DNA from 2 places in the Bacillus sp. NEB1478 genome. Region 2 is predicted to be linked to the other one. Evidence: a T-box and tRNA genes for the amino acid it is inferred to sense, from the RefSeq annotation. Region 2 holds a T-box; the other holds one or more tRNA genes.
What was found. A T-box is a leader RNA that pairs with one kind of tRNA and senses whether it is charged. The one in region 2 lies ahead of trpS (tryptophan--tRNA ligase), so its partner is inferred to be a tRNA-Trp.

Region 1 (14,858 bases), 970 kb from region 2:
TCAAAAAAAAGATTATTTTGATTGCGTGCTGTATTTTAATCATCATAATTTCAATTACATTAAAATAATGCACGATATCAATAATTAGGAAAAATATAGATGTTAGACAGATTGTTATCAAAACGATACAGGTCGTTACGATCCACCTTCTATCCATGTGCATCTACCTCCTTACACCTTAAATATTCAGTGTACAAGAAGAAGATTCAAAGAAAACTTACAGGCCAAACCTTTTATTCCTTTCCATGAAAAAAAGTCCCTCGCTGATGCAAGGGACTTTTGATTATTTAATATCGATTTATCAACCAGCTATATCTAAGTTTTGTGGCTGGCTCTTGCTCGATGTAAACATAATTACTGCAAATGACAGTAATGTGAATCCAACGAGATAGACTAGTAATACTCCCATATTAGCGAATGTTGTACCAAAATCATTTACAGAGATAAGTGTTTTAAATCCTTCAATCGAGTACGTAAACGGCAAGAATTGACTTAAATCACGCAAGTCTGCCGGGAGCATTTCAATAGGAAGGTTTCCTCCTGTTATTGATAGTTGCAGTACTACTAGTGCAAATGCGATAAAACGTCCGATATTTCCTAAAGTTGCAAAAAACATTACTATTCCTGTGAAAACTAAGCTTACAAATATCGCAAAAAGAACGAATCCCCCTGGATTTTGTACGGATACTTTTAAAACTAGCATGACTACCGCACAAAGAAGGAGCGCTTGAGTAATAGCTAATGCTGCCAAATTCATAAACTTAGCCCCAAACCAAGATAGAGCTGAAATATCTTCAGGCTTTTTGAAGTTAATAAATAACGACATGATCAAAATCCCTGCAAACAAAGCTAACGATAATACATAAGGAGCTGTTGAATCACGATAATGAGGATATTTGTTAACAACATCGCTCTTTAATTCAACAGGAGATGAGAACATGTTTATGTTTTTATCATCATCATTAATACCGCTTGTTTGTTCTGCACCGTCTTTAAGACCAGTAGACAATTTCATGCTTCCATCATTTAATTTTCCGGCACCATCATCAAGCTTTGTAACACCCTCAGTCAAATCACCCCAGCCTTTTTCAACTGCAGAGTTTCCGTCACTCAATTGTGATGTACCTGAATGTATTTTAGCTGCGCCGTTCGTCAAGTCTCTCCAGCCTTTTTCTACAGTTGAGTTACCAGCTGAAATCTGGCCAGCGCCATCATTCAATTTCGCAGCACCTACTGTCAAATCACCCCAGCCCTTATTGACTGACTGGTTACCTGCTGAAATTTGACCAGCGCCATCATTCAATTTCGCAGCACCTACTGTCAAATCACCCCAGCCTTTGTTGACTGCTTGGTTACCTGCAGCAATTTGGCTGGCTCCAGCATTTAATCTTGTTGCTCCATCTGTCAGATCGCCCCAGCCTTTTTCTACGGCTGCATTCCCTGCAGATATTTGGCTAGCACCATCGTTTAATCTTGTTGCACCATCTGTCAGGTCGCCCCAGCCTTTATTAACTGATTGATTACCTGCAGCAATCAGCTCAGTACCAGCTTTTAGTTCTCCAACTTTACCAACCATCGTATTCCAGCCACTTTCAATATCAGCAGTTCCTTGCTGAAGCGCTGGCACTTTTTCGCTTAAAATGGCAACACCATTATCAATTGAAGTTTGACCAACAACCATTCGATTTACTCCATCAGCTAAAGAACCTGGATTCTCTGAAAATGCAGCGGCAACATCTGCAGCGCCTTTTTGTAGTCCAGAAAGCTGAGCAGCTTTAGTCGGGTCAGTTGCAGCATTAGCTAAAAGTTTAGCATTCTCTGCAATTGCTTGAATTTGAGAATCACCTGAACTAGCTGCATAAGCTTGTAATGCCTCTGATAACTTAGTAAGATTTTTTCCAAGTGTTTGTGATTCAATTACGATAGTATCAATACCTTTGGATATATTCTCTGTACCTTTTCCAATACCTTTTTCACCTTTTATTGCTGCTTGTACACCTTTCAAACCAGATAACACTTCTGAAGTCCCTGTTTTTAATTCTGGAATCTTGCTTTGCAATTCTTTTGCACCGTCTGCAAGCAGTTTTACACCAGGCTGCTTTTCTTTCAATCCTTCCAATAACAACCCAGTACCTGCATTTGCATTATTTGCACCTGTAGCTAATTGGGAAATGCTATCTGATTTCGCGTTAAGAGAACTAAGCAAATCTTGTGTTCCTGCATTTAAATCATTTGAGCCCTTCGCCAGCATACTTATATCACTTTGTTTGCCTGTTAAAGAACTCAGCAAATCTTCTGTACCGGCATTTAAATCATCGGAGCCTTTCGCCAACAAGCTTATATCACTTTGTTTACCTAACAAAGAACTAAGCAAGTTTTGCGTACCTGCATTCAAATCTTTTGCACCATTTGCAAGCTTGGTGATATCACCTTGTTTGCCTAATAAAGAACTAAGCAATGTTTGTGTACCAGCGTTCAAGTCTCTAGACCCATTCGCAAGCTTGCTTATATCTCCTTGTTTACCTGATAAAGAGCTAAACATTTGTCCTGTTCCTGCATCTAACTCTTTAGCACCGTTTGCAAGCTTCGAAATATCTCCTGATTTTTCTGTAAGCGATTGCAAAAGTTCGTTAGTTCCATCATGAAGTTCTGTCATCCCATCATTGAGCTGTGCTGAACCGTCAGCAGCTGACTGGAACCCTTCAGAAACATCCCCAAGACTTGCAAACATATTACTCGTATACTTCTCCGTAATTTTATCCCCTAGTTTTTCTCTGATTTTTTCAGTAGCACTGCTCGTTACTTTAGCAGCAAGGAAGTTCAAACCTTGATTTTGAATATAGTTTAACTCCGGTTTTTTGGGTTCCTTTTCAGTGACCGTTGTAACTTTTTCTGAAAAATCATCCGGGATTTCGATCACCATATAATATTTTAGGCTATCAAGTCCCTTTTTTGCTTCAGAAGCGTCTACAAAATCCCACCCAAGATCCTTTCCTTTCTTTAAGTCTGCCACCAAGTCTTTCCCGACATTGATCGGTTCACCATCAGACGTTGCCCCTTTATCCTTGTTGACAACCGCAACAGGAAGGTTTGACAAGTTGTCGTAAGGATCCCACTTTGGAGATAACAAAATACCTCCATATACCACTGGTACGAGCAAGGCAGCGATGACCGAAATCAATACCCCTTTCTTTACTGCAAGTTTTGCCATTTCAGCTAAAAATAAGCGAAAGACATTCATCCCGTTTACCCCCGTATTTACAAGATAAGAACATTTGATAAAAGTGAATACCTATTCACTTCTACTAGAATGTATAATTCGGATAAAGGGGAATAAATCCTCCTTACTAATCAGAAAATTGTAAAAAATTAAAATATTTTAGGGGATTTAGACCTATTACGACAAATTGTTACACATAACTAAAGGCGGACACTGCTTTTTGCAGGATCCGCCCATACTCATTTTATTTAAATCGGCTCCAATAAACCCATTTCCAAGCATGCTTTTATAGAGAGCATTTTTTCTTTTGATGGAAATTTCATCTGAATAAACTCTTCTTTCACTTCTGTAATTTCCCCTGTTCCGAATACCCTATGAACAACTACAAGCCCCGCACGTAATTCTCCCTTTTCCCGAATGGCATTAGGATTATAAAGAACTCCATTTACCTTTTTCACATGCGTAGCTTTTTCGGTGTTGTCTGTTCCAATCTCTCTATTGAAAATTACGTTACTCTTTTCTACCGAATCATCAGGATTCACTATATTCTTGACTTCTGCAACAAAAGGGGACACTTCAACCTTTTTTCCATCACGGTAACCATAAGCAATAAGTTTTAATTGTTTTTTTGCACGCGTCATTCCTACATAAAAAAGACGAGTTGCTTCTTCCATTAAACTGCTGTCTGCTCGATCATCACTGGATGGAATGACCCCATCTACTAAATCAATCATATATACCTTTTCAAATTCGAGTCCCTTTGAGCTGTGAAAAGTAGAAAGCGTTACAGCATTCTGCCCCTTTTTCTTCTTAGCTGTCTTTAAAGCAACTTCTAAATGCTTTAATCTTTTTGCAAAATCCTCAAGACACTCAAGGTCAGCTGCAATCTCTTCAAGAGTATTTAAAATACTTATCAAGTAATCATTTCGAAACCCTAGACTCTTGCATATCTTCTCCAAAGCCTTTTCGTAACCTAGGCGATCCCTTATAACACGAATAGCACTAAGCGGTTTCATCACTTTCATCTCTTTAAATGTTTCTTTGCTCGCCCTCAATAGCTTAACTTGGTATTCCTGTAATTCAACATGATTCAACAAATTATCAAATACAGAACGATTATTATTCAATTGTTTCAAAGCATTCATCTGCTGCTTGCTAATGTAACCATTGAATTTCAAATGAATTTTTTCTAAAAGATCCAGACGCTTATCTGTAAAAGCCATCCGCATAAAATTTAAGATATCTTGAACGACCCAATGTGAAAAAAATCGATTATCCGTATCCTTCATATAAAAAGGAACTCCTGCACGATCAAAATCATTCATTAACCCAATGGATGAGGAGTTGTTGCGATATAAAATAGCAATTTCCTTTAGATTATCTGCATCTTTTAGTTCCGTAACCAAATATTTCGATTGTTCCTTGAAATTAGTTAAATTCCTTATTTGAATCGGTTTATAAGAAGAATTATCAGTGAACATATTCTTTTCATATCTATTCTTGTTTCGTTTAATAAACTGATTTGAAACTTGGACGATGTCCTGTGTCGAGCGATAATTCTGCTCCATGAAAAGAATAGCAGCTTCCGAGTATACCTTTTTGAATTCAAGTAAATAAGAAGGCTCAGCACCTCTCCAGCTATAGATCGATTGATCATCATCGGCCACAACACATAAATTTTTATGTTTGGCGACCAGTTTCTCTATAATAGAATGTTGTACCAAAGACGTATCCTGGCTTTCATCCGTCAAAATGTAATCGTACCTTTGCTGATACTTGCCTAGCAGCTGCTTATCTTTTTCTAAAATATGATTGCCGGTCGTTAGCATATCGTCAAAATCCAATAAAACTTGATTCTTATCTGAACGTTTAAATTCTTCATATTCGCTCATAATTTGTTCAGCTTTCGGAACATCACATGCTACCTTTGACCATTGATTTTGAGGGATCATCTTATTTTTGATGTAGCTGATGTAAGTTGTCAGCTCCTCCATTTGATCTTCCGTTATGTTCTCGCCTGCAATTGACTTAAATAAATTTCTTAAAATTTGCTTCTTGTTTAGCGAGGTATTCCTTACCGACGCTGTTTTCTCTTCTACTTCCTGATCACCTTCAATAATTCGAAAAGAAGTTCCCAACTTTCTAAAATAATCCCTAACTACCTCAAAGGCAAAGCTATGAATAGTAGAGAAATCTATAGGCTGCATTTGAGGATAAAATCGCTTGAAACGATCTTTCATATCATTTGCTGAAGCTTTACTAAACGTAACTGCCTTTATACGAGATGGATCCACGCCTTTTTCCTCTATTAAATACCCAATACGCAGGATGATGGTTGTCGTTTTCCCGGAGCCTGGCGATGCCAGCAAAAGAAGAGGGCCATCAGTCTGCAGAACCGCCTTCTTTTGAACATCATTTAGGGATATCCCTAAATCATTTTTCATTCTGACGAAAAAATCTTCCATTCTAAAATGCCCTTTCCGTAAAAACTAATTATTTTAGACTTTCTATTGAAGAAATTAAACTTTTCTTTAAAGCTAATAACTTAATACTGCATATCAAAAATAATAATAAAAAAACTTCCCACAAACGTGAGAAGCTTTGAATGTATGCTGTTAAGTTAAGTAAATTGGTACCGGTGGTCGGGGTCGAACCGACACTCCAGAAGGAACACGATTTTGAGTCGTGCGCGTCTGCCAATTCCGCCACACCGGCATGATAATGCTTGTAAAAACTGAATGGAGGCGGCACCCGGATTCGAACCGGGGGATAAGGGTTTTGCAGACCCGTGCCTTACCACTTGGCTATGCCGCCAGAGAGTATTCAAATGGAGCGGAAGACGGGATTCGAACCCGCGACCCCAACCTTGGCAAGGTTGTATTCTACCACTGAACTACTTCCGCAAAAATATAAAAATGGCTGGGCTAGATGGATTCGAACCATCGCATGACGGAGTCAAAGTCCGTTGCCTTACCGCTTGGCTATAGCCCAACACTTATATGGGGCGGACGAGGGGAATCGAACCCCCGAATGTCGGAACCACAATCCGATGCGTTAACCACTTCGCCACGACCGCCACAATAATTTAAATGGCAGGGGCAGTAGGAATCGAACCCACACCAAAGGTTTTGGAGACCTTCGTTCTACCTTTAAACTATGCCCCTGTAAGAAAAATATGAATAAAAGATGGTGGAGGGGGACGGATTCGAACCGCCGAACCCGGAGGGAGCGGATTTACAGTCCGCCGCGTTTAGCCACTTCGCTACCCCTCCACAATTGAGACAGGTTTTATTTTATAACATATACAACCTGAATTCAAGAGGAATTATTATCCTCAAGGAGCAAATCTGCTCCTGCGTCTACCTGCAATTCAATGCTGCTAATTCCTCGTCGCATGTCAGCTAAGAAGATAAATAGTAAGTAGACATGGTGCCGGCTAGAGGACTTGAACCCCCAACCTACTGATTACAAGTCAGTTGCTCTACCAATTGAGCTAAACCGGCAAAAAAAAATGGTGGCTCGAGACGGAATCGAACCGCCGACACGAGGATTTTCAGTCCTCTGCTCTACCGACTGAGCTATCGAGCCAAGAGTTAATATCTCTTGGATATATAACCACCAAAAACAAAAATGGCGGACCCGACCGGGGTCGAACCGGCGATCTCCTGCGTGACAGGCAGGCATGTTAACCACTACACCACGAGTCCAAATTGGTTGCACTTTACAGCACTACTGATATTTCATGACGAGAAGTAAATCGACGCTGTTCATGAAATAATTTTGGTTGCGGGGACAGGATTTGAACCTGCGACCTTCGGGTTATGAGCCCGACGAGCTACCAGACTGCTCCACCCCGCGATGATAATAAGATATAAAAAATTAATGGTGGAGGATGACGGGTTCGAACCGCCGACCCCCTGCTTGTAAGGCAGGTGCTCTCCCAGCTGAGCTAATCCTCCATATAAAAGGTTATGTATTAAATAGTAGAAGTGGTGACCCGTACGGGATTCGAACCCGTGTTACCGCCGTGAAAGGGCGGTGTCTTAACCGCTTGACCAACGGGCCATTTCGAGAATTATCTGGCGGAGAGCAAGGGATTCGAACCCTTGATACGGGGTTGACCGTATACACGATTTCCAATCGTGCTCCTTCGACCTCTCGGACAGCTCTCCAATGGCTCCACAGGTAGGACTCGAACCTACGACCGATCGGTTAACAGCCGATAGCTCTACCACTGAGCTACTGTGGAATAAAGGTTGGCTCAGCGACGTCCTACTCTAACAGGGGGAGACCCCCAACTACCATCGGCGCTGAAGAGCTTAACTTCCGTGTTCGGTATGGGAACGGGTGTGGCCTCTTCGCCATCATCACTGAACCTAAGTTTTTTGATAAGCATCGAATCTCTTCGTCACTTATTTAAACTCATTAAATTGTTGAGAGTATGTTCTCTCAAAACTAGATACGACGTTTCCAAACGTTATGCTTTTTTAAGGATAAGCCCTCGACCGATTAGTATCTGTCAGCTCCACGTGTCGCCACGCTTCCACACCAGACCTATCAACCTCATCATCTCTAAGGGGTCTTACTCACTTGACGTGATGGGAAATCTCATCTTGAGGGGGGCTTCATGCTTAGATGCTTTCAGCACTTATCCCGTCCACACGTAGCTACCCAGCTATGCCCCTGGCGGAACAACTGGTACACCAGCGGTGTGTCCATCCCGGTCCTCTCGTACTAAGGACAGCTCCTCTCAAATTTCCTGCGCCCGCGACGGATAGGGACCGAACTGTCTCACGACGTTCTGAACCCAGCTCGCGTACCGCTTTAATGGGCGAACAGCCCAACCCTTGGGACCTACTTCAGCCCCAGGATGCGATGAGCCGACATCGAGGTGCCAAACCTCCCCGTCGATGTGGACTCTTGGGGGAGATAAGCCTGTTATCCCCAGGGTAGCTTTTATCCGTTGAGCGATGGCCCTTCCATGCGGAACCACCGGATCACTAAGCCCGACTTTCGTCCCTGCTCGACTTGTAGGTCTCGCAGTCAAGCTCCCTTGTGCCTTTACACTCTGCGAATGATTTCCAACCATTCTGAGGGAACCTTTGGGCGCCTCCGTTACTGTTTAGGAGGCGACCGCCCCAGTCAAACTGCCCACCTGACACTGTCTCTGAACCGGATCACGGTTCTAGGTTAGAATTTCAATACAGCCAGGGTAGTATCCCACCGACGCCTCCACCGAAGCTGGCGCTCCGGCTTCTCAGGCTCCTACCTATCCTGTACAAGCTGTACCAAAATCCAATATCAAGTTGCAGTAAAGCTCCATGGGGTCTTTCCGTCCTGTCGCGGGTAACCTGCATCTTCACAGGTACTATAATTTCACCGGGTCTCTCGTTGAGACAGTATCCAAGTCGTTACACCTTTCGTGCGGGTCGGAACTTACCCGACAAGGAATTTCGCTACCTTAGGACCGTTATAGTTACGGCCGCCGTTTACTGGGGCTTCAATTCAGAGCTTCTCCTAAAAGGATAACCCCTCCTCTTAACCTTCCAGCACCGGGCAGGTGTCAGCCCCTATACTTCACCTTGCGGTTTCGCAGAGACCTGTGTTTTTGCTAAACAGTCGCTTGGATCTATTCACTGCGGCTCTCTCGGGCGATAAACCCTATCAGAGCACCCCTTCTCCCGAAGTTACGGGGTCATTTTGCCGAGTTCCTTAACGAGAGTTCTCCCGATCATCTTAGGATTCTCTCCTCGCCTACCTGTGTCGGTTTGCGGTACGGGCACATCTTTCCTCACTAGAGGCTTTTCTTGGCAGTGTAGGATCAGGGACTTCGGTACTAAATTTCCCTCGCCATCACAGCTCAGCCTTCACGTTGGACGGATTTGCCTATCCAACAGCCTAACTGCTTAGACGCACTATTCCATCAGTGCGCTCACCCTACCTTACTGCGTCCCCCCATCGTTCAAACGGAAAGGAAGTGGTACAGGAATATCAACCTGTTATCCATCGCCTACGCTTTTCAGCCTCGGCTTAGGCCCCGACTAACCCTGAGCGGACGAGCCTTCCTCAGGAAACCTTAGGCTTTCGATGGACAAGATTCTCACTTGTCTTTCGCTACTCATACCGGCATTCTCACTTCAAAGCGCTCCACCAGTCCTTCCGGTCTGACTTCGCTGCACTTCGAACGCTCCCCTACCCCTGTACCATACGGTACAAGCCATAGCTTCGGTGATACGTTTAGCCCCGTTACATTTTCGGCGCAGAGTCACTCGACCAGTGAGCTATTACGCACTCTTTAAATGGTGGCTGCTTCTAAGCCAACATCCTGGTTGTCTGGGCAACTCCACATCCTTTGCCACTTAACGTATACTTTGGGACCTTAGCTGATGGTCTGGGCTGTTTCCCTTTTGACTACGGATCTTATCACTCGCAGTCTGACTCCCGCGGATAATTCTCTGGCATTCGGAGTTTGACTGAATTCGGTAACCCTGTGGGGGCCCCTAGTCCAATCAGTGCTCTACCTCCAGGAATCTTGCCGCGAGGCTAGCCCTAAAGCTATTTCGGGGAGAACCAGCTATCTCCGTGTTCGATTGGCATTTCACCCCTACCCACACCTCATCCCCGCACTTTTCAACGTGCGTGGGTTCGGGCCTCCATTCAGTGTTACCTGAACTTCACCCTGGACATGGGTAGATCACACGGTTTCGGGTCTACGACCACGTACTATGTCGCCCTATTCAGACTCGCTTTCGCTGCGGCTCCGTCTATTCAACTTAACCTTGCACGGGATCGTAACTCGCCGGTTCATTCTACAAAAGGCACGCCGTCACCCGTTAATGGGCTCCGACTACTTGTAGGCACACGGTTTCAGGATCTATTTCACTCCCCTTCCGGGGTGCTTTTCACCTTTCCCTCACGGTACTGGTTCACTATCGGTCACTAGGGAGTATTTAGCCTTGGGAGATGGTCCTCCCGGATTCCGACGGGGTTTCACGTGTCCCGCCGTACTCAGGATCCACTCTGGAGGGAACGAAGTTTCAGCTACAGGGCTGTTACCTTCTTCGGCTGGCCTTTCCAGACCACTTCACCTACCTCGTTCCTTTGTAACTCCGTATAGAGTGTCCTACAACCCCAGAGGGCAAGCCCTCTGGTTTGGGCTGATTCCGTTTCGCTCGCCGCTACTCAGGAAATCGCATTTGCTTTCTCTTCCTCCGGGTACTTAGATGTTTCAGTTCCCCGGGTCTGCCTTCTCATACCCTATGTATTCAGATATGGATACCATCCCATTACGGATGGTGGGTTCCCCCATTCGGAAATCCCCGGATCAATGCTTACTTACAGCTCCCCGAGGCATATCGGTGTTCGTCCCGTCCTTCTTCGGCTCCTAGTGCCAAGGCATCCACCGTGCGCCCTTTCTAGCTTAACCTTATATTGATGTTTGATAAGCATCGAATCTCTTCGTTGACTTTGTCTTTCCGGTGCTCATGTATCGAAATACACTCCGCTCCTTCAAAACTTTGTCGCCTCAATCTTCTCGCTTCTGAAACATCAAACAGTTCTTGCTTGGCGCAGATAAATAATATATATCTGCCTTGCATATTGTTTGGATGTCGATATCTAGTTTTCAAAGAACATAGTTAAAATAACCTTTCCGATCTTTAAGAACGAAAAAATGTTATTTAGTTGAGAGTTTTGAGTTCTCTCAAAACTGAACAAAAGAAGAATAGGCGTACTTACGAAACAGTCTAAGCTGTCTCATAATCTCCATAGAAAGGAGGTGATCCAGCCGCACCTTCCGATACGGCTACCTTGTTACGACTTCACCCCAATCATCTGTCCCACCTTCGGCGGCTGGCTCCCAAAAGGGTTACCCCACCGACTTCGGGTGTTACAAACTCTCGTGGTGTGACGGGCGGTGTGTACAAGGCCCGGGAACGTATTCACCGCGGCATGCTGATCCGCGATTACTAGCAATTCCGGCTTCATGTAGGCGAGTTGCAGCCTACAATCCGAACTGAGAGTGGCTTTTTGGGATTGGCTTGGCCTCGCGGCTTCGCAACCCTTTGTACCACCCATTGTAGCACGTGTGTAGCCCAGGTCATAAGGGGCATGATGATTTGACGTCATCCCCACCTTCCTCCGGTTTGTCACCGGCAGTCACCTTAGAGTGCCCAACTGAATGCTGGCAACTAAGGTCAAGGGTTGCGCTCGTTGCGGGACTTAACCCAACATCTCACGACACGAGCTGACGACAACCATGCACCACCTGTCACTCTGTCCCCCGAAGGGGAAAGCTCTATCTCTAGAGTGGTCAGAGGATGTCAAGACCTGGTAAGGTTCTTCGCGTTGCTTCGAATTAAACCACATGCTCCACTGCTTGTGCGGGCCCCCGTCAATTCCTTTGAGTTTCAACCTTGCGGTCGTACTCCCCAGGCGGAGTGCTTAATGTGTTAACTTCAGCACTGAGGGTGGAACCCCCCAACACCTAGCACTCATCGTTTACGGCGTGGACTACCAGGGTATCTAATCCTGTTTGCTCCCCACGCTTTCGCGCCTCAGCGTCAGTTACAGGCCAAAAAGCCGCCTTCGCCACTGGTGTTCCTCCACATCTCTACGCATTTCACCGCTACACGTGGAATTCCACTTTTCTCTCCTGCACTCAAGTCTCCCAGTTTCCAATGACCCTCCACGGTTGAGCCGTGGGCTTTCACATCAGACTTAAGAGACCGCCTGCGCGCGCTTTACGCCCAATAATTCCGGATAACGCTTGCCACCTACGTATTACCGCGGCTGCTGGCACGTAGTTAGCCGTGGCTTTCTGGTTAGGTACCGTCAAGGTACGAGCAGTTACTCTCGTACTTGTTCTTCTCTAACAACAGAGCTTTACGACCCGAAGGCCTTCATCGCTCACGCGGCGTTGCTCGGTCAGGCTTTCGCCCATTGCCGAAGATTCCCTACTGCTGCCTCCCGTAGGAGTCTGGGCCGTGTCTCAGTCCCAGTGTGGCCGATCACCCTCTCAGGTCGGCTACGCATCGTCGCCTTGGTGAGCCGTTACCTCACCAACTAGCTAATGCGCCGCGGGCTCATCTGTAAGTGTCAGCCGAAACCGACTTTCAAAAAAGAAACATGCGTTTCTTCTTATTATCCGGTATTAGCCCCGGTTTCCCGGAGTTATCCCCGTCTTACAGGCAGATTACCCACGTGTTACTCACCCGTCCGCCGCTAAATCAGAGGAGCAAGCTCCTCATCATTCGCTCGACTTGCATGTATTAGGCACGCCGCCAGCGTTCATCCTGAGCCAGGATCAAACTCTCCATAAAAGTGTTTGTCTTGCTCGTTTTTAAAACTGACGGAATTAATTTAATTCCTTACCTATTTCTTTTGTTCAGTTTTCAAAGAACTTGTTTTTCAATGCCGCTCGTTTTGGCGACTTTATTAGGATAGCATCTTAAAAATAAGATGTCAACCTGTATTTTTGAGAATGTTTCCCGACTGCAACAATGTTTCCGTGTGTCGCAGCGACAAGAAATAATATATCATGATGTTAATATACAGGTCAACACCTTTTTCAAAAAAGTTATTCTTTTATTGCATAATAGCGATGGAACAAGCCTTTGCTCTTTGTTTCTTTTTTTACCGTCTTTATATATCCCTTATCCTTCAGGTGTGAAAGCAGTAATGGGAGGTCAATTGAATAATCACGGATCTCGCTGTGTTCCATTAATTCATGGTAAGCCCATTCTTGTTTTTGACTCAAAATCTCTAATAGATGATTAGCTCCAAGTTTAGTTTTTGAGGATAATGAAAATTCGGAAGCTAAAAGAAGCAGCTCCAGACGTTTATCGATTGTTTCATCCCCTGTTACAAGTTCTTCATACAGCTTGAAGATTTCGGGCTGAATCATTTTAACCTGGTTCCATACCGTAACTTCCGGATAATAACCGTGTTCGATAATTGCAAGACGCGCTAAATGGTGAAGTGAATGCATAATGTTGTTAAAGGCATCCAGGTATTGACCGGAATGGAACAATTCCTTCCCGTCGTTATATCTTCTAATCAGTTTGGCAAATTCAAGACCGATCTTGTGCGTTCTCTCTTCTACAGGAAACTCATGCAGTCTGTCACGGAGTCTCGTAATGTACTCGTTGCGGGTAAATAGAACTTTTCCGTTCATCACCCAATCGACAGCTCTTTTATTAGAACCAAGCATGAGCCATGAGTTCAATAAACTTTCAGTAACAATATGTAAGGCCGCGGAACCTGTTTGAAACTCATAATGTTTAATCATGAACGACTGTTCTGCTTCTTTTACTATAATAAGTAGAATACAGTCAAAATGATCGGTTCCAGGGCTAAAAGGTTTGTTCTTTTCAACAAATATGACACCTAAAGTATTTTCGTTGCTGGCTCTTTCTTGATAAAGGGGGCGCAAAATATCTTCCATGAAGGTCATCTCCCATTTTCACAAAATCTTGTGTGTAATCATTCAACACGAAATAACAAAATCCTTTTTCTTTTCCTATATGTTCATATGTTATACTAATGAACGTAGGAGGGACAGGTATGATAAAGTATACGAGCAAAATTAATAAAATACGTACGTTCGCTTTAAGCCTAGTGTTTATAGGAATTATCATTATGTATGCAGGCTTGTTTTTTAAGACAAGTTTTGTAGTAATGTCTATTTTTATGCTTGTTGGATTTTTAGCAACAATCGCCAGCGCAGGGGTTTATTTTTGGATTGGAATGATTTCAACACAAGCTGTTCAAGTCAAGTGTCCTAATTGCGGAACAGTGACGAAAGTCCTTGGAAGAGTTGATGCTTGCATGTCTTGCAACCAGCCGATGACATTGGATAAAAATCTTGAAGGCAAAGATTTCGATGAAAAATATAATTCCAAACGCGTTATGCGCCAGGAACAAGGGAAATAGATAAAGCTGACATTCCGGTTAGGGAAGTCAGCTTTTTTTATTAGTGTTTTCTTTTGCAGTCCGGGCAAACGCCGTATATTTCCATTCGGTGACGGCCAACTTCAAAGCCCGTTACCGATTCCGCAAGACTTTCCACTTCGTCTAAGCCTGGATAATGGAAATCTACAATTTTACCGCAAGAGTCACAAATGATATGGTAGTGATCCGTTGTTACACAATCAAATCTGCTCGATGAATCTCCGTAAGTCAGCTCTTTTACAAGACCCGCTTCTTTAAATACACGCAGGTTATTATAAACGGTTGCTACACTCATATTAGGAAACTTCCCTTCTAAAGCCTTGTAAATTTCATCGGCTGTAGGATGGGACATGGATTGGATGAGATGCTCTAAGATAGCATGACGTTGGGGAGTAATCCGAACCCCTGCACCTTTTAAGTTGTCTATTGCAGCATTTATCTTAGCACTTGACATCATCATCACCCCATTTCTTTAAGAATTCTTACTTTATAATCGTTATAATTAGTCTACTTGTTTACTACAGGTTTTGTCAATTCAAGTGTATGACAATCCCTTTGGTTTATACGTTTTTTTCATGTAAAACAGGTTCGTTCACCTTCATTTTTTCATTTACATATCTCGCCGCAACAAACAGAAAATCTGATAAACGGTTTAAATAGGACATGACGAGAGGATTCACTCCATCTA
Region 2 (14,858 bases):
GAATTCTTAAATTTGTAGGCAAATAACTTTAGCTAAATTTTTTCCTCTGCATACATTAGTTAAGAACCGCTAATGAGAGGGGAGAACTGTGAGTATCGATAAACGCTGCTTCCAAATAGACAATCAATGGAACATCATCCATCTGCCATATCGGCCAAATGGTTTTGCTGTTATGATCATAGGTGATTGCAGTCATTATGTTGATGAACATACAAGTCTTTGGAAACAAAATACGGAGCGCGCCCATCTCATTCAATCTTTGAAAGAGCAAGGCTATACCATTTTTTATTCTAACCTTTACGGCCGTCATTGGGGAAGTCCTCAAGCTGTCATCTTGGCAAAAAGACTTTATCATTATGTGATGAAGCATGAAATTTTAAATCCGAGTATTCACGTGATCGCCGAAGGTATGGGAGCACTTGTAGCTCTTCAATTAATGGAAGAAATGGAAGGGCAAATTCGATCAGCGCTTTTTATAAACCCGTGTATTGACTTGAAACATCATTTTAATCATGAAAAACAAAACCGGCTTTTTTTTAAAAGACTCGTACGTGAATTAAGTAACTCTTACAAAATAACACAAAAAGAAGTACCTGAATTTATAGATACAATAACTGATGTGAGTGATTGGCAGGCTAAAACGCCAGTGAAAATTTTTCACGCAGCAAGAGGTGTTTTATTCAGCTTTAAAGAACATAGCAGAGTGTATGAAAGAAAGAGGTTGGAAATCAAAGCCCCCATCTCTTTATCCCTTCATGTTCCAGAGCGAACGTTTAATCCAGCAAACGCCTTCAGTGAATATTTTAAAGAACACGAAAAAGTGCTTTAGACCTCATTACTTGAAAAATATCGGTAATGAGGTTTTTTAAATGTAAAAAAGTATCGTATTCTCGCTCTTTACCCCATAGGATATTAAGAAGAGAAAAAAGATACTGGAGGCCCACTCATGAAAAAAGCATTTGTAACCGGAGCGGCGGGGTTTATCGGCTTTCATTTGTGCAGCCGGTTGTTAAATGAAGAAATTGATGTAATTGGAATAGACATGGCGGAATCACCTGACCGCATAGATTTTATTGCTCGCCATGCTGGATTTCAGTATGTTCCTTCTGATATAAATGAAGTTGAATTGAAACCTTATATACTTGGATGCGATGTTGTTTTTCATCTTGCTTGTTCGGTTAAACCTACTGCTCCATGGGCAAATATTGAGGATGAAGTACAACGACATGTTTCTGTATTAAAAAAGCTACTCTCCCATGCGAATGAGAATATAAAAGTGGTCTATGTTTCTTCTTATGATGTATATGGCAAAAGATCTGGGGAAGTTGTAGAAGAATCCCCCAAAAATCCGGAAACGCTATTTGGACTTATTAAATTAACAGAAGAAAATATGATTAAACAGCTTGCAGAGAAGCATTCTTTCCCATTTATTATTATGCGGCTGCCTACAGTGTATGGACCAGGGCAGCCTGATCATCATACTTACCATCAGCTTATTTCTTCGAACGTCTCAGAAAACCGGAAAAAAGATTCAATTACAAAAGATACAGTTACAGAGGATCTTCTTTTTGTAGATGATGCAGCAGAAGCATTATTTCTTGCAGGGAAATCCGGGTCTGTAAATCAGATATATAACATATCAAGCGGAAACCCGAATCATTGGCAGGAGGGACTGAAAGAATTGAAGGCTGAAAAAATGTCATTTACTGAAAAACGAAAGATGCGGATAAAAGGGGAAAAGGCGGAGGCAGAACTAGGTTTCAGAGCGAAAACAAAGATTAAGGAAGGCATACAAAAGCAGATTATTGATTTTATTAGCAGGAAATCAGACTCAAAATAATTTAGCAGCAGTAAAATTAATTTCGTAATGGTACATTTTTTATTATAATTTAGAAGGTGCATAAATTTTTTACAGGAGGACCTTCTAATGAATAACGAACTTAACATGAAACTTATGCAGATTGCCATGACACATCTGCCGGAAGCAAAAGCTTTTTTTGAGCAAAAAGGAATTGAGCTTGGTATGGAAGATATTCAGCCAATGCTACAGCTTTTAATGAATGTAATGAACGATGCGTATGAACTTGGAAAAGCAGAAAATAAATAAACAGCAAAAAAGCCAACCTGACCCGGTTGGCTTTTTTTACTTCTTTTTAAACGCGGAAAATATGGGTGATATTTGCTGTGCGACTTTTACAGATTGATCAATTACTGAAAAGATTTTATTGTAATCCAACGATCCTTCCTGCGTTCTGAAAGAATGTAAAAATGGGCGGGGAAATGGCTGTTGAAACGGCACTGGCGGCATCTGACGAAACATTGGGTTTCCGAAATTATGGGGTTGCATACCTGGCTGCATTGGATGCTGCTGGTCAGAACCCATCTGAAAACGTCCAGGAAACTGTGGAGGATACATCGGCTGCTGTCGATACTGAGAATTGTACATGTTGAACCACTCCTATAGTCAATTTCACTAAACTTACATTTTTCTTCCTTACAGGATATGCCCTTATGCGTTTGTTGGTGAAAGAATACCACTTTTAACTAGACAAAAACATAAATTTCACATAAAATTAGTACCAGGTCATAATATTTGATATAAAATTTAAAAATATAAGCCAAAGGGGTAATAATATGAAAGCAGGAATTATCGGAATGGGCAGTTACATTCCAGAGAAAATTTTGGCGAACTCAGACCTGGAAAAAATGGTAGATACTAATGATGAGTGGATCCGAACTCGAACTGGCATTGTAGAACGAAGAATAGCAGACGAATCAGTAAATACATCACATATGGCAAGACATGCAGCAGAAGAAGCGTTAGAAGATGCAGGAATTAAGGGAGAAGATATAGATTTAATAGTTGTTGCTACAGTAACTCCAGATAATCCGTTCCCGTCAGTAGCGTGCCTTCTGCAAGATTATTTAGGTGCAAAAAAGGCAGTAGCCATGGATGTTAGTGCTGCTTGTGCAGGGTTCATATATGCTACAGTAGTCGCAAAACAATTTATTGAATCAGGTACTTATAAAAATGTATTAGTAGTAGGTGTTGAAAAGCTTTCTAGAATTACTGATTGGAAAGACCGCAATACTGCAGTACTTTTCGGTGATGGAGCTGGAGCCGCCGTACTCTCAACAGTTAGCGAAGGTAGAGGGATCTTGTCATTTGAACTTGGCTCAGACGGTACGGGTGCAAAACACCTTTATCAGAATGAATTTATCCATATGAATGGAAGAGAAGTATTTAAATTTGCTGTAAGACAAATGGGAGAATCATCTTTAAATGTAGTTCACAAAGCCGGGTTAACAAAAGAAGATGTTGATTTCTTAATCCCGCACCAAGCAAATATAAGAATCATGGAAGCTTCAAGAGAAAGATTAGAGCTACCAAAAGAAAAAATGATTATGACCATTGACCGATTTGGCAATACTTCTTCTGCCTCAATACCAATGGCATTAAAAGAAGCTTTAAAAGATGGTAAGATAAAAGATGATCATACAATCGTACTTGTTGGATTCGGCGGGGGACTCACTTGGGGTGCTTTAGCCATTAAGTGGGGAAGATAATCTCTAAACGAACTTACGCAGCTTAAAGGAGAGTTGATTTACGATGAAGAAAAGAGTAGTTGTAACTGGTATGGGAGCAGTGACTCCCCTAGGAAATAATGTTGAAGAAACTTGGAAAAAGATTATAGAAGGACAAAGCGGGGTAGGTCCGCTTACGAGAAGAAATCCAGATAAATTCCCTGTTAAAGTAGCAGCAGAAGCGACGGAATTCAATCCGGAAGATTTTATGGATAAACGCGACGCGAGAAGAATGGACCGCTTTACTCAATTTGCGGTAGCTGCTTCAATAATGGCGGTTAAAGATGCTGACTTAGAAATCACAGAAGAAATTTCTCCGCGTGTGGGTGTATGGATTGGATCTGGAATTGGCGGAATGGATACGCATGAGGAGCAGTTCCGGATTTTTGAAGCAAAAGGAGTAAGACGTGTTAGTCCGTTCTTTGTACCGATGATGATTCCTGACATGGCATCTGGCCAAGTTTCGATTGCTATTGGAGCAAAGGGGATAAACTCTTGTACGGTAACTGCTTGTGCATCTGGTGCAAACTCTATTGGTGATGCGTTTAAAGTTATTCAGCGTGGAGACGCAGATGCTATGATTACAGGCGGTACAGAAGCGCCTATTACAGATATGGCTTTAGCTGGTTTCTGCCAGGCAGGCGCCCTTTCGACTAATCCAGATCCAAATACTGCAAGCCGTCCATTTGATAAGAACCGTACTGGTTTTATTATTGGTGAAGGTGCAGGTATATTAGTACTTGAAGAATATGAATTTGCTAAAAAACGCGGTGCAAAAATTTATGCTGAAATCGTTGGTTACGGTGCTACAGGTGATGCATACCACATTACACAGCCTGCTCCTGGTGGAGAAGGCGGAGTTCGCGCGATGAAACAAGCTGTAGAAGACAGTGGTTTGGCATTGGATGAAATCTCTTATATTAATGCACATGGTACTAGTACAGATTATAATGATAAATTTGAAACTGCTGCGATTAAAGAGCTTTTTAAAGAGCAAGCCTATAAAATTCCTGTAAGTTCAACAAAATCTATGACAGGTCATTTGTTAGGGGCTGCTGGCGGTATTGAAGCTATCTTTTCTGTAAAAGCAATTCAAGAAGGTATCCTTCCTCCAACTATCAATTATGAAACTCCGGATGAAGAGTGTGATCTTGATTATGTACCAAACGAAGCGAGACGTGCTGAAGTAAATGCTGTCTTAAGTAATTCATTAGGTTTCGGCGGACATAATGCATCCCTAGTGTTTAAGAAAATTGCAGAATAAATAAAGCCTAACCCCGTTGCATAACAAAAGCAGCGGGGTTTTATTTAAGTTTGTAAATTGCCTTATTTTAGAATAAAAAGGACAACCTCTGACTATACTGATTTTAAATACAAATCGGTAAAAAGTGAGGGGTACAAATGTTATACTTGCGTGATGTTTGGGTCAACTGGTTTGAGGGAGAGGAGAACGGTTATAACGTTTGTGAGTTTCATGAATGGCGAAAAGACGACTATATTGAGTTGTTGGATCAAGTGCCAATCTTAAAAATAGAATCAACACTTTTTCATTATATTGAAAATGATTTAAATGACCTCCCTGATGCCTTATTAGAAGAAGTACATCAAAAAGCGTATGTAAGAAAAAATAACCAACGCGTACAGCTGGAGCATTGTTTCATCATCACAGATATGAAGAAATCACTCATTGCAGATACAATGGGATACAGAATTCCAATTCGTAAAAGCAGACTCATTCCGAGACAAGAACAGCTTGTATTTGAAATGGCAGAACAAACCGATACAAAAGTTTTTACATTCAGCCAAAGACAGATAGACAAAGAATATCATATCCTATCTCCTAACCCTGACAGCATGAGAGGTTTAACAAGAAAAGAAAGACAATTAAAACAGCTGCTGTTCATGGCACTCGATCAGCTTCATTCTACAAAAAATGCCGCTGAAATGCGCTATTGGTGTACAGAATGGATGCCTGAAGCATACGGGAAAATCCAGAGAATGGATTTTGATGAAGCGTGGGAAGCTCTTTACGGGGAATTAAAAAGCGGCTGGTCGAAACAGCATTTGGATATGTGTGAACGGTTAGTAAAAGGTCAGCCTTATTTCGAAAAAATTTGGGAGCTTGAAAACGGAACACATGTGAACTAACTAAAATTATATTAAAAGTACTCAAAAGACGTTGATGAACAACACTTTTGAGTCTTTTTTTGATCATTTTTTTAATGAGATATGAATAATCCACCGGGTTTTGGCGTTATTCCACCGAGAATTAACAATATTCCACCGACTTTTACTCGTAATTCACCGAGAATTCTTCATATACTCCCGAACCGACAAAAAACGACATCCAGATACCGAACCTGCATTAAAAAAGCTGGTCTCAAATGATGTATAGTACAGGACATCAAGAGCCAGCTATTTTAAGTTTTTTTCTTGTTTTTCGGACTAAACTCTTTTACGAGCTAATCCCATAGCACGTTCAGCTTTATTTAACGTCTTGTTCGCTACTCTGTTTGCTTTTTCAGCACCGCGATCAAGAATGTCATCTAACTCAGAAGACTGTACAAATTCGTGATATCGTTTTTGGATCGGTTTTAATGTGTTAATAATAACTTCTGCAACTCCTTGTTTGAAGTCTCCGTATCCTTTGCCTTTATACTTTTCGACGATTGAAGAAATGCTCTCTCCAGTTAGTTGAGAGTAGATGGTAAGTAGGTTTGAAATACCAGGTTTTTTCTCTTTATCATATGCTACAACTCCATCAGAATCAGTAGTTGCGCGTTTGACTTTTTTCATGATAACAGATTCATCATCAAGCATTGAGATATATGAATTTTGGTTAGGATCCGATTTGCTCATTTTCTTTTCAGGATCCACAAGTGACATAATTCGAGCACCTTCAGTAGCGATGCGAGGCTCTGGTATAACAAAAATATCACGGTACTTTTTATTGAAACGTTCTGCAATATCTCGAGTAAGCTCAAGATGCTGTTTTTGATCATCACCTACTGGGACAATCCCAGTGTTATAGAGCAATATATCAGCGGCCATAAGTGGGGGATAAGTTAATAATCCTGCTGAAACAGCTTCTTTACCCGTTGATTTATCTTTAAATTGTGTCATGCGTTCCAATTCACCGATATATGACACACATTGCAGCATCCAGCCCATTTTCGTATGTGCAGGTACTTCCGATTGTATGAAAAGTGTCGACTTTTCTGGGTTAATTCCCGCTGCTAAATAAAGAGCTGCCAAGTTTCGGCTGTTTCTTTTTAATGCAGCAGGGTCCTGAGCGACTGTAATTGCATGCTGGTTTACTACACAGAAATAACAATCATGTTCATCCTGGAGCTCCACAAAATGCCTTAATGCCCCGATATAATTCCCGATCGTAATATTTCCGCTCGGCTGTATGCCTGAAAAGATTACAGACATGTTTCATCTCTCCTTTATAAATAAATTCAATATAAAAAGGCCCACTCGTCGCCTTATGCAAGGGACGAATGGACCGCGGTGCCACCCTTATAATTCTCAAATTAACTGAAAATCACTCAATACGTACGGGAATAATCCGATACGGCGTCCATTTATATCGTGCGGACATATACACGTCTGAGCCTACTAAAATGTTCGGTCAGAATGCTCCAAAGCCCATTCCACAAAGGTTCACTGCCTGTTTTCACCAACCACAGGCTCTCTAAAAGCTTCACTTCATGTACTCTTCTTTATCATCACATTATCATTTATTTTTTGTAGTATACACAAATCAAAGCGTATATGCAACGGCAATAGAAAAAATAGTTAAGATTATTCCGCTTATAAGAAACGATCGCATATAACTTCCGCTTACACGCTCTGAAATTCGGAAGTTTGTTTCAAACCTAGTTTGCTCATCGTAATCAGGATTCCTGGATAACGCTTTTGTCATCTTCTTAAAACTGAATGCAAAAAAATCAAAAAATCCGCTTTTGCCAACGTACATAGCAACACCAATTAAAGCGATTGGCAGTCCTATATAAAAAAGCGTAGTGATGAATGTTTCCAGGAACGCTCTGGAACCGTTATCAACAAATAATGTAATAGCAGCAGCAATTATTATTGCGACTCCCGAAATGATAAAGGACTTTTTTAACTCTTCTTTCATAATTGAAATCCCCCGACTAGTAAAAATTACACCAAAACTACTTTCAATGTAACACATATTTGAAAGTAGACCGTCCGACTTTACGCCTATTGTAACAAATGAAATATAAAAATGACGAAATTTAACAGAGATTCACTCCAATGTAAGTTTAAAGACTTCATCGAGAATGTAATAATCATGCTATTTATCCCCTATTATTGGTAAAATTTGTAGAATTATCAGAAAAAACACACTATGAATATATAGGTCTTTATCCCTATTTTTTGTTAAGGAAAAGTAAATATAATGGGATTTTTGTAAAAGTCTTAAAAAAAACAAATGCACAATTTTTTGAAAACTTGTATAATCGAACTTGTAGATGAAAATATCTGATAATTCTTGATGCTTTTATCTGCTAACAAATTAATGGGATAAAAAGGGGAGGTCGACTCATGAAGAAGTCAAAATGGTCATTACTTCTTACTCTAGTTCTAGTTTTGAGCATGTTCCTTGCTGCGTGTAGTGGTAAAGATGGCGAAAAACCTAAGGATTCAGGTAATGGAGATGGCGACAAAGCAGCTGCACCAAGTGAGCCGCAAGTACTTAACTTAACAGATGGTTCTGAAATTCCTTCAATGGATTCTTCACTAGCAACAGACCAAGTTTCATTTGAAGTTATGAACAACGTTATGGAAGGTCTATATCGTCTAGATAAAGATAACCAACCAACTCCAGGTGTTGCTGAAAAGTACGACCTAAGCGATGACGGTTTGGTTTACACGTTCCATTTAAATCCAAACGCAAAATGGAGTGACGGATCTCAAGTTACTGCTAAAGATTTCGTTTACTCTTGGAGAAAAGCGTTAAACCCAGATACACTTTCTGAGTACGCTTATATCATGGGACCAGTTAAAAACGCTAACGCAATCCAAGATGATCAAGATCCGTTATACGGAAAAGTTGATCAACTAGGTGTTGAAGCAGTTGATGATGCAACTCTTAAAGTAACTCTTGAAGCTCCAGCTCCTTATTTCTTAGGACTAACTGGATTCGCAACTTTCTATCCTCAAAAAGAAGAGTATGTTAAGTCTCAAGGCGACAAGTACGCTTTAGAAGCTTCAAACCTTCTTTACAATGGTCCTTTCGTACTTTCTGATTGGAAGCATAACGAAGGATGGCAGTTTAAAAAGAACGATAAATACTGGGATGCTAAAACAGTAAAATTAGATGAAATCAACGTTAAGATTGTTAAAGACGTAGCAACAGGCGTTAACCTTTACGAAACTGGTGCAGTTGATACAACTGGACTTAATGCAGAATTCGTAGATCAATACAAAGATAATCCAGATATGTATAAGCGTGGGGATGCTGCAGTTTACTTCCTTCGTTTGAACCAAAAGAACCCAGCTCTTAAAAATGCAAAAATCCGTAAAGCGCTTGACATGGCTTACGACAAGAAATCTATGAACGATGTTATCAACAATAACGGTTCTACTGAAGCTTACTACTTAGTACCAAAAGATTTCACGTTTAGCAAAGACGGAGAAGATTTCCGTAAAACTAACGGTGACTTCGGTGGATACGATCCAGAAGGCGCTAAGAAGCTTTTTGAAGAAGGTCTAAAAGAAATTGGCAAGAAAGAAGTTTCTCTTGAACTATTGAACTACGACTCTGAATCTTCTAAGAAGATCGGTGAGTTCATCAAGAACCAATTAGAAAAGAACCTTCCTGGTATGAAAGTTAGCATTAAAGCACAACCTTTTGCACAAAAACTTGACCTAGAATCAGCTGGAGACTATGACTTCTCATTCGCTGGTTGGGGACCTGACTATCAAGATCCAATGACGTTCCTTGACATGTTCGTAACGGATGGATCTCATAACCAAATGGCATACTCAAATCCTGCGTATGACAAGCTAATCAACGATGCTAAGAAAGAAGCTGACCAAGATAAGCGTTGGAACATGATGCTTGAAGCTGAGAAAGTTCTTTTCGAAGACCAAGCGATCTCTCCAATGTACCAAAAAGGTGTAGTTGGACTTCGTAAGCCTTATGTTAAAGGCACAGTTAACCACTTATTCGGAGCTGATACTTCTTACAAGTGGATCTATATCGATGGTAAGCAAAAGTAAGTTCTTTGAAAAACAGTAAATAGCAATTCTCAGGAGAGTACATGTGTTCCTGACATGTGCTCTCTTTTTTGCCATGAATTTACCGTTGGAAATATTTAAACTAAGAAAGAAATCAGAAAATGTCGAAAAAAAAATATTTTCTATTGATATAAAATATTTTGTCCCTTAGAATTAATATTACAGAAAGATTTCAAAGACATTCTAGTTTGAAACATTGGGGGAGGTGTTTGTAATGTTGCGCTATATATCAAAGCGAGTATTCGCTATGCTTTTAACACTTTTTATCATTGCAACTATTACATTCTTTTTAATGAAGCTTTTACCGGGTTCTCCATTTAAAAATCAAGAAAAGTTAACGGAAGCCCAAAAGTATGCTCTTAACGAAAAATACGGGTTAAATGACCCGGTGCCTGTTCAATACGTTACTTATCTAGGGAGATTGGCACAGGGTGATTTAGGATATACATTCCAGTTTAATGGTCGTACCGTTAATAGCATGATCGTAAATGGTATGGGACCATCAGCCACAATCGGGGTTGAAGCACTGATTTTTGGTACACTCGTTGGTTTGATCTTTGGTGTCACAGCCGCCTTAAAACACAACACATTTATTGATTACGGCGCCATGGTTATTGCTGTATTCGGAATTGCAATACCTTCATTTGTTTTTGCGGGACTTTTGCAGTACTACGTAGGTGTAAAGCTTCAATGGCTGCCGGTTGCCTTTTGGAACGGACCTGAGTATCACATAATGCCGGCGTTTTCGCTATCCGTATTTGTAATTGCGACAATTGCTCGTTTTATGAGAACTGAAATGCTAGAAATTTTAGGAACCGATTACATTTTAATGGCGAGAGCAAAGGGCGCTAGCAAAATGTCAGTAATTATCAAGCACTGTGTGCGTAACAGCTTGATTCCAATCATCACAATTTTAGGACCGATGGCAATCGGCTTGATTACCGGCTCACTTGTAATTGAAAATATATTTGCCATCCCTGGTATTGGTGAGCAATTCATTAAAGCCATTCAAGTAAATGACTATCCGATGATTATGGGGACTACGCTGTTTTTCAGTTTCTTAATCGTAGTTATCATTTTAATCGTAGATATTTTATACGGAATTATCGATCCTCGTATCCGTGTAGCAGGAGGTAAATCATAATGAATGTTACAGAAAAACAACTTACACCTGATTTATTCCGCCCTGCAGAATTAGGAACGGGCAAAAGCGAAGAGATTTCTAAGCCAAGTTTAAGCTTCTGGCAAGATGCGTTTAGACGGTTAAGAAAAAATAGAGGTGCAATGCTCGCTTTCTTCGCTATCGTGTTCATTATTGCCTTTTCACTTATCGCTCCGTTGTTTAGTAAATATGGTATTGATGACCAAGAATTAATGAGATCCAATTTGCCCCCTAAAATTCAAGGACTAGAAAAAATTGAATTTTTAGGTGTAAATGGAGTCGATATTCGCGGCACAAACCCATATGAACTGAAAAACATTCCAAAAGATCAATACTTCTGGTTTGGAACAGATGGCTTAGGCCGTGACCAATGGGTTCGAGTTTGGAAAGGTACTCAAATTTCACTTTATATCGCGTTTCTTGCTGCTGCCATCGATTTAATTGTGGGTGTAACATATGGCGGTATCTCTGCTTTTTATGGCGGTAGAACAGATGATTTAATGCAGCGTTTTGTTGAAGTTTTATATGGTATTCCAAACCTGGTCGTAATCATTTTGTTTATTATCATTTTGGACCCAGGTATTCTATCCATTACACTAGCCATCTGTATAACAGGGTGGATAGGGATGTCGCGAATCGTACGTGCTCAAATTTTAAAATTAAAGCATCAAGAGTTTGTCCTTGCTTCAAAAACATTAGGGTCGACCAATGGCCGTTTAATTACGAAGCATTTATTGCCAAACACACTAGGTGCGATTATAGTATCAGCAACATTTACAATTCCAGGCGCTATTTTCTTTGAATCTTTCCTAAGCTTTATCGGTCTAGGAATTCAACCGCCTACAGCTTCTCTAGGTTCATTGATCAGTGATGGGTTCAAATCGTTGCGTATTTTCCCGCATCTGGCATTGTATCCTGCATCTGTTATGTGTATTCTAATGATCAGCTTTAACCTGATCGGGGACGGATTGCGTGATGCACTAGATCCTAAGATGAGACGATAGGAAGGAGATTTTATAATATGGAAAAGCTATTAGAATTAGATAACCTGCATGTCTCCTTCCAGACATATGGGGGAGAAGTTAAAGCCGTTCGAGGTGTTAACTTTAGTTTAGAAAAAGGTGAGTCCCTAGCAATCGTTGGTGAATCAGGTTCTGGTAAATCTGTTACTTCGAAAGCAATTATGAGATTATTGCCGAATAAAATTGGTTCAATTAAAGAAGGTTCTATCCGTTTTGAAGGAAAAGATCTGGCTAAGGCTACAGAACGTGAAATGGAAAAAATCCGTGGTGCTGAAATCTCAATGATTTTCCAAGATCCGATGACATCTCTAAACCCAACGATGACTATCGGGAAACAAATCATGGAAGGTCTTCGCAAACACCAAAACATGTCTAAAAGCGAAGCGAAAGAACGTGCAATTAATTTGCTTAAGCTTGTTGGTATTCCTAACCCTGAACTTCGTATTTTGGAATATCCGCATCAATTTTCTGGCGGTATGCGCCAGCGTGTTGTAATCGCAATCGCACTTGCGTGTAATCCGAAAGTATTGATTGCAGATGAACCAACAACAGCTTTAGATGTTACCATTCAAGCTCAGATTCTTGACTTGATGCGTGACCTGCAAGATAAGACAGGTACAGCTATCATCCTTATTACACATGACCTTGGTGTTGTTGCTAATTTAGCTCAGCGTGTAGCAGTTATGTATGGCGGTATCATTGTTGAAACAGGAACAGTTGATGAAATTTTCTATAAGCCTAAGCATCCATATACATGGGGATTATTGGCTTCTATGCCTAAACTGAATGCTGAATCAAAAGAATTGATTGCAATCCCGGGAACACCGCCTGATTTAATGAATCCTCCAAAAGGATGTCCATTTGCAGCGCGTTGCCCTTATGCAATGGAAGTTTGTTTAGAGCATATGCCTGAAGCTATAGATGTTTCTTCTTCACATAAAGCCGCTTGCTGGTTATTAGATGAGCGAGCTCCAAAAGTAGAACCGCCTGAAGCTGCAGTTGTTGGAGGTGCGCAATAATGGCAGTAATTGAAAGAGAAAAATTACTTGAAGTAAAGAATCTTAAAAAACATTTCCCAGCTGGAAAAAAGGCCGTACTAAAAGCTGTTGACGGTGTTTCCTTTGACATTTATAAAGGTGAAACATTAGGGCTAGTTGGCGAATCTGGTTGTGGAAAGTCTACAACTGGACGTACAATTATCCGTCTATATGAAGCTACTGATGGTGAAGTACATTACGAGGGTGAAGATGTACACGATAGTAAATCACGCTCCGAACTGAAGAAATTCAATCGGAAAATGCAGATGATTTTCCAAGATCCTTACGCTTCACTGAATCCTCGTATGACTGTAAAAGATATCATTGCGGAAGGTATTGATATCCATGGTCTTGCAAAAACGAAAAAAGAGCGTAATGAGCGTGTAATTGAATTGCTGGAAACGGTTGGTTTGAATCGTGAGCACGCAAACCGTTATCCACATGAATTCTCAGGTGGACAGCGTCAGCGTATCGGGATTGCTCGTGCACTGGCTGTTGATCCTGACTTTATCATTGCCGATGAGCCGATCTCAGCATTGGACGTTTCGATTCAGGCACAGGTTGTTAACTTGATGATGAAGCTTCAAAAAGAACGCGGACTCACTTACCTATTTATTGCCCATGATCTATCTATGGTTAAACACATTTCTGATCGTGTCGGTGTAATGTATTTAGGTAACATTGTAGAGCTTACGGACAGTGATGAGCTTTATGAAGAGCCGCTGCATCCTTATACACAAGCATTATTGTCTGCAATACCTGTACCAGATCCTGAACTTGAGCGCAGCCGTGAGCGAATCATCCTGGAAGGTGACGTACCAAGTCCTATTAACCCTCCAAGCGGATGTAAATTCCGTACACGTTGTCCTCATGCGATGGATGTGTGTGCTGCAGTCCAGCCAAAATGGCAAGAAGCACGCGAAGGACATTGGGTTGCTTGCCACTTGTATGATGAAGAGGCAATGAAGCAAAATAATTAAACATTTTGAAGCGGTCTCCTTATTACAGGAGGCCGTTTTTTATGTTAAACTAATTTGTATATGTAAAGCGTATACAAACCTTACTTGAAAAGGTATGAAGCAGAAATGAGGTAGTGATATTGAAGCTTAGTTTTGTTGTGGATAGTGCAAGTGATATTAAAATTAATGAAGAACAAATAAACACCCCTTTAATAGTAGTTCCACTTAATGTACAGTTTGGTGAAGATCACTATTTGGATGGGGTTAATATAACCGACGATGAATTTTATAGCCGGATGGCTAGAGAAGCTGATCTTCCAAAAACAAGTCAGCCTTCACCACAATCTTTTTTTGATACATTCAAAAAAGAACTAGATAAAGGTAATCATGTCTTATATATCGGATTATCATCAAATCTAAGTGGCACTGTTCAGAGTGCTACAATTGCAAAAGGAATGTTAAATGAAGAAGAACAAGAAAAAGTCACTATTTTTGATTCTGGTATTGCTTCTGCAGGGGTGAAAATACTTTTGCATGAAGCAAACGAGATGCTTTTAAATAATGCGTCAATTCAGGATATATTGAGTAAATTAGAAGTTACAAAGGCTGGAATAACAGGATATTTACTAATAGAAACAATCGAAAATCTTAAAAAAGGCGGCAGAATTTCAGCTGTTCAGGGTGCTATTGCGGGAATGCTGAATATTAAGCCCATGATTTCAATAGAAGATGGAACGGTTGAAACGATTGGTAAATATAGAGGATCAAAAAAGGGAATTGCTAAAATGAAAGAAATGATTCTTCATTGGAAAACAAGCAA

Region 1: it has a tRNA-Trp gene. The T-box ahead of trpS (tryptophan--tRNA ligase) is inferred to sense a tRNA for this amino acid. The anticodon was not compared.

Annotation. Positions count from the first base shown of each region.
Region 1 covers NZ_CP134049.1:3,364,124-3,378,981, forward strand. Annotated here, with positions in the region: gene RGB74_RS17000 (hypothetical protein) at 1-157, opposite strand, end outside; gene RGB74_RS17005 (YhgE/Pip family protein) at 302-3,241, opposite strand; gene RGB74_RS17010 (ATP-dependent helicase) at 3,469-5,685, opposite strand; tRNA gene RGB74_RS17015 (tRNA-Leu) at 5,851-5,935, opposite strand; tRNA gene RGB74_RS17020 (tRNA-Cys) at 5,960-6,034, opposite strand; tRNA gene RGB74_RS17025 (tRNA-Gly) at 6,049-6,123, opposite strand; tRNA gene RGB74_RS17030 (tRNA-Gln) at 6,137-6,211, opposite strand; tRNA gene RGB74_RS17035 (tRNA-His) at 6,221-6,296, opposite strand; tRNA gene RGB74_RS17040 (tRNA-Trp) at 6,311-6,384, opposite strand; tRNA gene RGB74_RS17045 (tRNA-Tyr) at 6,408-6,492, opposite strand; tRNA gene RGB74_RS17050 (tRNA-Thr) at 6,648-6,723, opposite strand; tRNA gene RGB74_RS17055 (tRNA-Phe) at 6,733-6,808, opposite strand; tRNA gene RGB74_RS17060 (tRNA-Asp) at 6,852-6,927, opposite strand; tRNA gene RGB74_RS17065 (tRNA-Met) at 7,002-7,078, opposite strand; tRNA gene RGB74_RS17070 (tRNA-Val) at 7,104-7,179, opposite strand; tRNA gene RGB74_RS17075 (tRNA-Glu) at 7,211-7,285, opposite strand; tRNA gene RGB74_RS17080 (tRNA-Ser) at 7,301-7,392, opposite strand; tRNA gene RGB74_RS17085 (tRNA-Asn) at 7,395-7,469, opposite strand; rRNA gene rrf (5S ribosomal RNA) at 7,480-7,595, opposite strand; rRNA gene RGB74_RS17095 (23S ribosomal RNA) at 7,710-10,646, opposite strand; rRNA gene RGB74_RS17100 (16S ribosomal RNA) at 10,991-12,540, opposite strand; gene RGB74_RS17105 (nucleotidyltransferase-like protein) at 12,798-13,664, opposite strand; gene RGB74_RS17110 (YgzB family protein) at 13,784-14,152, shown strand; gene perR (peroxide-responsive transcriptional repressor PerR) at 14,193-14,624, opposite strand; gene RGB74_RS17120 (cob(I)yrinic acid a,c-diamide adenosyltransferase) at 14,731-14,858, opposite strand, start outside.
Region 2 covers NZ_CP134049.1:2,393,900-2,408,757, reverse strand. Annotated here, with positions in the region: gene RGB74_RS11915 (alpha/beta hydrolase) at 89-829, shown strand; gene RGB74_RS11910 (NAD-dependent epimerase/dehydratase family protein) at 947-1,840, shown strand; gene RGB74_RS11905 (ComZ family protein) at 1,928-2,107, shown strand; gene RGB74_RS11900 (YppG family protein) at 2,144-2,446, opposite strand; gene RGB74_RS11895 (beta-ketoacyl-ACP synthase III) at 2,635-3,567, shown strand; gene fabF (beta-ketoacyl-ACP synthase II) at 3,611-4,849, shown strand; gene RGB74_RS11885 (YjbA family protein) at 4,987-5,733, shown strand; gene trpS (tryptophan--tRNA ligase) at 6,031-7,020, opposite strand; T-box leader at 7,078-7,326, opposite strand; gene RGB74_RS11875 (DUF3899 domain-containing protein) at 7,352-7,729, opposite strand; gene RGB74_RS11870 (peptide ABC transporter substrate-binding protein) at 8,161-9,840, shown strand; gene opp3b (oligopeptide ABC transporter permease) at 10,073-11,002, shown strand; gene opp3C (oligopeptide ABC transporter permease) at 11,002-12,024, shown strand; gene RGB74_RS11855 (ABC transporter ATP-binding protein) at 12,042-13,061, shown strand; gene RGB74_RS11850 (ABC transporter ATP-binding protein) at 13,061-14,059, shown strand; gene RGB74_RS11845 (DegV family protein) at 14,179-14,858, shown strand, end outside.